4 regions of the Spirillospora sp. NPDC000708 genome follow, and region 4 is predicted to be linked to each of the others. Evidence: riboswitches for the same ligand, from Rfam matches in the RefSeq annotation. Region 4 holds a riboswitch; each other region holds the start of a gene.
What was found. A riboswitch is a leader RNA that binds a small molecule or an ion and turns the genes downstream of it on or off. The one in region 4 is predicted to bind cyclic di-AMP.

Region 1 (2,190 bases), on a different contig from region 4:
GGGACACCGATCTCGATGAGCGGATCGATCGGCTCACCGGCATTCTGCGGGACTCCTCGTCGGGGCCGGAACTGGCGCTGGACGAGGTGCTCGCGCGGATGGAGCACGACCGGGCGGCCGACGACACCACGATGTTCGCCCTGCACGTGGAGTGATCTTCAGCAGGTCAGGCCGCCCGTGAACCAGAGTGACGTAGGCCACATCGGCAGGGGAGTGGCGCGGTCCGTGTGATCTGCGCCGCGGCGCCCGGGCGGGCCGTGAAGGGCGGAAGCGTCCCGCGCCTTTTGATCATTTTACCTTTCCTGGGCCGGTGGGCGGTGGCTGGAATCCCCTATGCCGTAAGGGCTTCGGGCCGTCCGGAGAAAGATCGGGAAGGTCCGGCCGGGGGTGGTCGTTGAAGCGGGGTTGCAACGGCGTTGAGCAGGCAAAAGATCCTTTTGCGGCCGGTTTGCTTTTCTTGTGAGTGTTGGTACCTTCTTGCACGAATCAAGCAGCGCGTTCCATGCGTTGCACGCCGGCCGCTTCCATGCGCGGCCGAGGGTCGCTGAGCGGAATCCGCACGCGACGCGCGCCGCATATGCGCGCCCCCTCGAGATCAGTCGCTGAGATACATCCGAATATCCGGCACCGCGTCCCGCGGTGCGAGGCCGAGTCCGTCCAGGTCCACCCGACCGGACGGAGCCGGGGACCCAAGGTTCCAGGGGTGAATCGGCGCGTCCGTCAGGCCGCGCCGTAGGGCTCTTCCATGCCCGAATCCGTCAGCTAACCCGGTAGGCGTCATGGGAGACAAGGAGATTCCCTGCATGACCGGTCGTTTCGATCGTTTTACCAAGAACTTCGCCCCCCGACTGAGCGGGCGCCTCACCGGCGCCGCCTCCCGCGCCGCGCTCGCCCGCATGAGCCCCGAGGACCGGGCCGTGGGCGTCGCCGTGGCGGGTGTGATGGCCGGCGCGGTCGGACTGGCGATCTTCAACCCCCTGGCCGGGGGCACGGCGTCCGCCGAGACGCCCGCCCAGGCCGCCGCGCAGCACCGCGAGAGCGTGGTGTCCGAGCGCTCCGGGACCGAGCACGCGCCCCGCAAGGCGACCCGGTCCGCGTCCCGCACGGTCGCCGCGTCCACCGTGATCAAGCTGGCGAAGTCGCAGGTCGGCGAGAGCGAGAGCCGCAGCGGCTCGACCAAGTACGCGGACTGGTACGCCTCCACCCCGCACGCCGCGGTGACCGCCCGGCGCGACGGCGGCAGCGTCGGCGACTACCGGGGCGCCGAGTGGTGCGACATGTTCGTGTCGTGGCTCAGCGCGCAGACGGGCGTGAAGAACATGGGCTGGGACGCCTACACCGTCCAGCACGCCTCCTGGTTCGAGAAGGCCCACCGCTGGGGCGACACCGCCAAGCCCGGCGCGGTCGTGTTCTTCGACTGGCAGAACGGGTCCCGCGGCGGGATCGACGACATCGACCACGTCGGCCTCGTCGTCAAGGACAACGGCAACGGAACGATCACCACGATCGAGGGCAACACCGACAACGCCGTCAAGGAAAAGATCCGCGACAAGTCCGAAGTCGTCGGCTACGGATACCCCGACTACGCCAAGTCTCGATGATCCGTCCCGCAGGCGAATGATCTGATTCGTGCGGATGGAAGGCGCCCGGTCCTCGACCGGGCGCCTTTGGCGTTCCCAGGTGGTCTGCCGCGACCTGTCGGGTAATGCTAAGCATTGACAGCTTTTGATCTGAGTTGGCCCTTGACGCCTCCTTGCTGGAAAGGAACCCCTGACACGCCGGCGGAGCGGAGGGGGATGCCCATGCGGGTGCGCCCGGATGTGAGCGTGGTGGTGATCGCCTACAACGACGCCGCCCGGCTCCCGCGGGCGGTCGCCTCGTCGCTCGCGCAGTCGCTGGGCGGCGTCGAGACGGTGATCGTCGACGACGCGAGCACCGACGGCACCGGCGAGGCCGCGGACCGGCTCGCCGCGGCGCACCCCGGCCGGGTCGGGGCGGTGCACCTGCCCGTCAACTCCGGAGGCTGCGGCCGCCCGCGCAACGTCGGCGTCGAGCGGTCGGACGGCCGGTACGTGATGTTCCTCGACAGCGACGACCTGCTGGACCGGCACGCCTGCCTCAACCTGCTCTCCGCCGCGCAGGAGACCGGCGCCGACCTGGTCTCCGGGCTCTGCGACCGGGTCTTCCTGG
Region 2 (2,190 bases), on a different contig from region 4:
AGCGGGTGGAGAGCTTGGAGATCTTCACCACGTCGCCGGTCTGCGGCGCCTGGAGGAACTTGCCGTCGCCGACGTAGATGCCCATGTGGTGGAGGTTGCTGCCGAAGTACACCAGGTCGCCGGCGCGCAGCGAGGAGCGGGACACCTTGGTGCCGAGCTGGAAGAGGTCGCCGGTGTAGTGCGGCAGGCCCGGCTTGCCGACCTGGGCGTAGGCCCAGACGACGAGGCCGGAGCAGTCGAAGGAGCTCGGGCCGGCGGCGCCCCAGACGTACGGGCTGCCGAGCTTGGTGAGGGCCTTGCGGGCCATCTTGGCGGGCAGGTCCGAACCCTTGATCGTGGCGGTGAGGCCGGACTTCGGGTCGGTGGTGTGGGTGGTGGTCAGCTTGTCGAGGCGCTTCATGACCTCGTCCACCTTGGCCTTGGCGGCCTTGCGGGCGGCCTGGACCTTCGCCTGGGCCTGCTTGACCTGCTCGGTCCGCTGCTGCGCGGCGCGCTGGGCGGCCTCGGCCTGGTCGACCTGCTTCTGCAGGGCGAGGACGGTGGTGGCCTGGTTCTGCTGGAGGTAGGCCGAGTCGGACAGGCTGTCGGCGCTGCCGCCGGAGCTGAAGATCGCGTCGGGTCCGCCGCTCATGTAGTTGGCGGCGGCCAGCTGGGCGAGCCGCTGGCGGGCGGGCTCGGTCTGCTGCAGCAGCTTCTGCGCGTACGCGGTGGCGGACTTCTCCGCCTTGACCGCGCGGCCGAGGTCGACGCGGGTCTTGTTGAACTGCTCGGTGAGCGTCTCGGCCTCGTCGTTCAGTTCCTTGAGGCTCTGCTTCAGCCCCTTCTCCGTGGTGGGGAGGGGGCTGGGCGTCCCGGTGGCCTGCGGTGCGGCGGCGGGGCCGAAGGGGGTCGCGGCGTGCGCGGCGACGGGGGCGGTGGTGCCGAGGCCGATGACCAGCACTGCGGCGGCGGTGGCGGTCGGCGCGACGCGCCGCCGGGGACGGGGGTCCGGTGCCAAGCCGGTGTCTCCTCTCCTCGCTCGCCTACCGGGTTAGCTGACGGGTTCGGGCCAGGAGTCGCCCTACGACGTGCGTCGATTCACCCCAGGGGGATGGGTCCCCGGTTCGTCCGCGGGTGGGTGCCGCGGGGGATTCGGCGGTCCGGTCGCAGCCCCGGGGGGTGGGGCTCCGGACGACCGGATCTCGGGAAGATTACAAAGGATGGGCAAAGATGGCCAATCGAGGCCCGTGTGAGGCAGGGGACGAGCGGCTCTGAACAGGCGGCGCCGTGCGCCAAGTAGAATGGTGGCAGCCGCGCGTCTGCGGCGACTCCCGAACTCTCACGCAAGGCGAGCCCGCATGCCCATCTCCACGCGCGACGACCTCCGGAACGTCGCGATCGTCGCCCATGTCGACCACGGCAAGACGACGCTGGTCGACGCCATGCTCTGGCAGTCCGGCGCCTTCCGCGAGAACCAGGACGTCGACGACCGCGTCATGGACTCCAACGATCTTGAGCGCGAGAAGGGCATCACCATTCTCGCCAAGAACACGGCCGTCCGGCACAACGGCCTGACCATCAACATCATCGACACGCCCGGCCACGCCGACTTCGGCGGCGAGGTCGAGCGCGGCCTGTCCATGGTGGACGGCGTCGTCCTGCTGGTGGACGCCAGCGAGGGGCCGCTGCCGCAGACCCGGTTCGTGCTGCGCAAGGCGCTCGAGGCGCGGCTGCCGGTGATCCTGGTCGTGAACAAGACCGACCGGCCCGACGCCCGCATCGACGAGGTCGTGGACGAGACGTACGAGCTGTTCATGGACCTCGACGCCGAAGAGGACCAGATCGACTTCCCGATCGTGTACGCCTCGGGGCGCGCCGGGCGGGCGTCGCTGAACAAGCCCGCCGACGGCGGCATGCCCGACAGCGAGGACCTGGAGCCGCTCTTCACGGTCATCACCGAGACGATCCCGGCGCCGTCGTTCGACCCGGACGCGCCGCTGCAGGCGCACGTGACGAACCTGGACGCCTCCAGCTACCTGGGCCGGATCGCGCTGTGCCGCGTGCACGCGGGGACGATCAAGAAGGGCCAGCAGGTCGCGTGGTGCCGGCACGACGGCAGCATCGAGAAGGTGAAGATCACCGAGCTGCTGATGACCGAGGCGCTGACCCGCAAGCCCGCCGACGAGGCGGGGCCGGGCGACATCATCGCGA
Region 3 (2,190 bases), on a different contig from region 4:
CCAGCCAGCGCTTGGCCCACGCGTTGACCTGGTGGTCGGACCTGCCGTCGGTCGTCTCCAGGTCGAGCATGAGCAGGTCGCCGGGCTGGAGGCCGGCGGACGTGACCGCCGACAGGAAGTGGTCGGCCTCCCGCACCGGGTCGTTCTTCGGATGCCCGTAGTGGTACGCGCCGCGGACCAGGCCGTTCTGGCGGATCTTCGCCCAGTTGGCGGGGAAGGTCGCGTCGTCGTGCCCGGTCCCCTCGGTGGCCTTGGCGATGCCGAACGCGAGGCGGCCGCCGCCCCAGTCGACGCCCCGGTCGTAGGTGGACACGTCCACCCCCTGCGGGAGGGGCCTCGACTGCTCGACGGCCTGGGACGGGGCCGCCTTCGACGCGGCGGCACCGGACGGGACCGCGTTCGGTGGGGCGGCGTTCGATGGAGCGGCGTCGGACGGGGCGGCCAGGTGGAGCAGGGCCCCGCCGGCGATCGCCGACGCCGCGAGCAGCTTCGCGAGCCGTTTCATCGGTCCTCCTCCCTTGTGGCGGGTGCCGTGGTGGCCGCCGTCGTCGCGCGCCGGTGCTTGAGGAAGACCAGCAGCGAGAGCGTCAGGAAGAGGACCGCGCCGACAGCGCTCCACAGCTCGACGGGCGGACCGTCGGTGGGAGCCGGCCGGGTATAGGCCATCGCGGCCGTCTTCGCGCCGCCCCCGGATGGGGGGCCGCCGTGATGCGCCGGTGCGGTGGCCGGCTTGCGGCCGATCGGGACCTTCTCGGGGTGCCCGTAGCCGACGACGTCGTCCTGGTCGCGGACCTTGCGCTTGACGAACCGCCCGTCGACGTTGCCCTCGATGGTGTGGATCCGCCCGCCGTCGACCTTGGTGACGATCCCGACGTGGTCGATGCCGTCGATGCCCTTGCCGCCGGACCAGTCGTAGAAGACCAGCGCGCCGGGGGCCGGCTCGGTGTCGAACGCCTTGTGCTTCTTGAAGAACGCCGCGTGCGAGGGCGTGTAGGCGTAGGCCCCGACCTGCTTGGCCACGCCGGCCTTCGTCGCGCCCCAGACGAGGAACATGTCGCACCAGGCCGCGTTCGAGAAGTCGTAGGAATGGTCGACGTTCTTCGAGTACCAATCCCCGAACTTGGTGTAGCCGCCTCCCTTCTCCGTGTACCCGAGCTCGGACTCGAGGTTATTGATCATTTCTTGGATGCCCGTGTCCAAGGGCCGTCCACCTCTCCTTTTCCGCCTGCCGGGTTAGCTGACGGGTTCGGGCCAGGAGACGGCCCTACCGCTGGCGACCAGCGGATTCACCCCAACGAACCTGGGTCCCCGGCTCCCTCTGGAGGGATTCGGCGGCCGGCCGGACTTCGGCCGATGCGGTGGAGACTAAGCACGGAATAAGGGCGTCACCAAATTTCCATGGCAAATAAATTATGCATAAGAAGGCACGCCGGAAAGCGAAATCCCCGGCGCCGTCGCGGTTCGCGGGCGAGCTTTTTCATGCACCCGGGTGCCGCATCAACCGATCGGTGGACCCGCCGGGTCGCCCGGACGGCGCGCGCCGTTCCGACCATCACCGGATGGGACCGGGCCCGCCGGCGGCGATCGTGGTCCTTGAACGGCCGGAACCGAGCACGAGGAGGACGTCCGTTGAACGACACGATCGGCGCGGCGATCCGCCTGCGGCGCCGCGCGCTGGGCATCACGCAGGCCCGGCTGGCCCGGATGGCCGGCCTCGACCAGCCGGCGGTCTCCCGCCTGGAGTCGGGTTCGCGCCTCCCGCCGCTGCCGGTGCTGGAGCGCGTCGCGAACGCTCTCGGGCTCCGCCTCACCATCGGCCTGGAGTCGCCGGCGGCACCGCCGGACGACCCCGCCGCGCCGCCACCGCGCTGAACGGGCCGGGCCCGGCGGCCGGATGCGGCGGCGCGGCCGGGCGGCCGGGGTCAGCCGGGCAGCCGGATGAGGCGCCGCTCGACGGCCGCGGTCACCGCGGCCGTCCGGGTGTCGACGCCGAGCTTGCCGAAGATGTGCACGAGGTGCGTCTTGACGGTGGCCTCGCTGATGAACAGGTTGCGCGCGATCCGCTGGTTGGACAGTCCCTTGGCCAGCAGTTCGAGGATCTCGATCTCGCGCGGGCTGAGCGCCGGGGCCGGTTCCCGGACCCGGTTCATCAGCCGGGTCGCGACCCGCGGCGACAGCGCCGTCTCGCCC
Region 4 (2,190 bases):
GGACCCGCTGGACCGTGCGCCGAGGACCCCGGCGCCGCCGGCGGCCAGCAGCGCGGCGCCGCCGGCGCCCAACGCGAGGGCCCGGCGCCGCGTCACGGCGCCGGGCCGCGCCCACAGGTCCCGCGGAAGGACGGGACCGCCCCGCCGGGTTCCGGGGGCGTCGTGCCCCTCGTCCTCGGCGGGGCCGTCCTGCGGTGGGCCGTCCTCCATGCGCGCGATCCTATTGAGCCTTCCGTGGAAGCGGTGCCACCGGCGCCGTGTCGCCGTCCGGGGTCACTAGGCGTAGTCGGGGTAGCCGTAGCCGACCACGGTGTCCGTCGAACGCTCCTTGACCTGCACGGAGTTCCCGGTGTTGCCCTCGACGGTCTGGATCGTCCCGTCGCCGTTGTCCTTGATGACCATCCCCACGTGCTGGATGTCGTCGGCGGACTTGCCGCCGCTCCAGGAGAAGAAGACGATCGCGCCGGGCTTGGGCGCGTCGCCCCAGCGGCCGTTGTCCTGGAACCACTGGGCGTGCGCGACGGTCCAGGCGTCGCTGCCGATCTGGTCGGTGAAGCCGAGCTTGTCGCCGATCCAGGAGATGAACATGTCGCACCACTCGGCGTCGCTGTACTCCTGCACGGACCCGCCGTCGCGGGCGACGGTCTCCTTGGCGCGCTCAGTGCCCTCGTACCAGTCGCCGAACTTGGTGTCGCCGTTGCCGTCGGGGCTCGTGCCGACCTGGGAGCGGGCGAGCTCGATGGCGGCCTCGGCGGTCGGGCGGGACTTCTTGGAACGTTCCTTGGGGCCGGCGGCCTCCGGCGCGCTCGCCGTGCTGCGACGGGGCGCCGCCTTGGCGGGCGCCTCGGCCTGGGGCGTCCGGCGCGGGGACACGTGCTTCTGCGGCGCGGGCGCGACGGCCAGGTCGGCCGCGGCGGCCGGCTTGGCGGGCTCCGGCCCGCCGAACGGCAGGACCGACGCCTGCGCGGTGGCCACGGCGGTGCCGAGGACGGCGGCGCCGATGATCACGCCGCCGGTGGTGCGCCAGGCGACGGCGCGCCCGCTCTTGCGGTGCCGGCCGCCCGCCGCCGCGTGGGCGGTCTCGCCGCCGGCGTCCGGTGCCTCGGGCAGGACCTGGGCGGTGATCACCCTGGGCGCCGGGGCGGCCCCGGCCGCGCGGCCCGCCTTCTTCGCGGGGGCCGCGTGGTGCGCGGGGGTCCTTCTGACGGGGGTGATGGGAGTCGTGTCGCTGGTGGGGCTTGCCTTGCGGTGCTTGCCTGCCACGGGGGGATCTCCTTGGCTTCCATGCCGCCTACCGGGTTAGCTGACGGGTTCGGGCGTGGAAGCCGCCCTACGGCCTGCGGGCAGGCCGATTCACCCCGAGGGGACATGGGTGGGTCCCCGGCTCCGTCACCGGCCACGCGGGCACGGGACGGACTCGGCGGTGGCGCGCCCGGGGGCGGGCACGCCGGTTCGGATGGGGGTCCTCTCGGGAGGGGGCGCTGTCGTCGCGCCCGCGGAGAGGCAGAGAAAGAGGGGGCGGGCGCGGCCGTGCGCTCAGCGGACGGCCGCGCCCGGAGAGATTGGTGCCGTTCGGCTAGGAGGCCCGTCCGGGCCCGTCATCCGGCCGCGGCGGGGCGTTCTGCTGAGGGTAGGTGGACAGTGTTCACTCCTTCTTCCAGACGCCTACCGGGTTAGCTGTCGGGTTCGGGCGTGGAAGTGGCCCTACGGCGGCTCTCACCGGTCGTGCCGGAAGAGGCGCACCGATTCACCCCGGGTACCGGAATGTCCGTCCGGAACTGCTCCGGACTCCGGTGAAGGTGGGTCCCCGGTTCCGCGCCGCACGGCGCGGATTCGGCGCTGCCGCTGCGATCCTGTGGGCGTCATGGGGCCCGTGCGCGGGACCCTTTGTCCCGCGTGCGAAAGAGCGGCGCTGATGTTGTGATGGCGGCGGCCCCTTGTCCGGGGGACCGCCCGGGCCGGAGCCCTGTGTGGTCCAGCGTGGCGCGCTCTCAGCGCCATGCACGCTGTCGGCGTGCGCACGGTGGGCCGGGCCGGCCGGGTCTCGGAGAGACCGGTGCGGCACGCTCTCCCGGTGCCGCGGGGCGACGCGTGGATCGTGCCGCCCTGGGGGACGGCGCGTGGGGCGCGCCGCCCGGTCCGCGGCCGCCGTGACGGTGTGCCGCGTGGGGCCGCGGCGTCTGGAGGGCG

Region 1: another riboswitch for cyclic di-AMP. It lies ahead of ABT299_RS02205 (CHAP domain-containing protein); the one in region 4 lies ahead of ABT299_RS51480 (CHAP domain-containing protein).
Region 2: another riboswitch for cyclic di-AMP. It lies ahead of ABT299_RS07935 (C40 family peptidase); the one in region 4 lies ahead of ABT299_RS51480 (CHAP domain-containing protein).
Region 3: another riboswitch for cyclic di-AMP. It lies ahead of ABT299_RS50165 (CHAP domain-containing protein); the one in region 4 lies ahead of ABT299_RS51480 (CHAP domain-containing protein).

Annotation. Positions count from the first base shown of each region.
Region 1 is NZ_JBEPCJ010000002.1:140,467-142,656, reverse strand. Features, by position in the region: gene ABT299_RS02210 (SpoIIE family protein phosphatase) at 1-155, shown strand, start outside; cyclic di-AMP (ydaO/yuaA leader) riboswitch at 636-791, shown strand; gene ABT299_RS02205 (CHAP domain-containing protein) at 804-1,601, shown strand; gene ABT299_RS02200 (bifunctional glycosyltransferase/CDP-glycerol:glycerophosphate glycerophosphotransferase) at 1,803-2,190, shown strand, end outside.
Region 2 is NZ_JBEPCJ010000007.1:78,143-80,332, forward strand. Features, by position in the region: gene ABT299_RS07935 (C40 family peptidase) at 1-997, opposite strand, end outside; cyclic di-AMP (ydaO/yuaA leader) riboswitch at 1,004-1,147, opposite strand; gene typA (translational GTPase TypA) at 1,338-2,190, shown strand, end outside.
Region 3 is NZ_JBEPCJ010000152.1:3,823-6,012, reverse strand. Features, by position in the region: gene ABT299_RS50170 (glycoside hydrolase family 25 protein) at 1-505, opposite strand, end outside; gene ABT299_RS50165 (CHAP domain-containing protein) at 502-1,179, opposite strand; cyclic di-AMP (ydaO/yuaA leader) riboswitch at 1,207-1,344, opposite strand; gene ABT299_RS50160 (helix-turn-helix domain-containing protein) at 1,630-1,872, shown strand; gene ABT299_RS50155 (response regulator) at 1,923-2,190, opposite strand, start outside.
Region 4 is NZ_JBEPCJ010000175.1:2,693-4,882, forward strand. Features, by position in the region: gene ABT299_RS51475 (hypothetical protein) at 1-210, opposite strand, end outside; gene ABT299_RS51480 (CHAP domain-containing protein) at 277-1,263, opposite strand; cyclic di-AMP (ydaO/yuaA leader) riboswitch at 1,281-1,423, opposite strand; cyclic di-AMP (ydaO/yuaA leader) riboswitch at 1,648-1,849, opposite strand.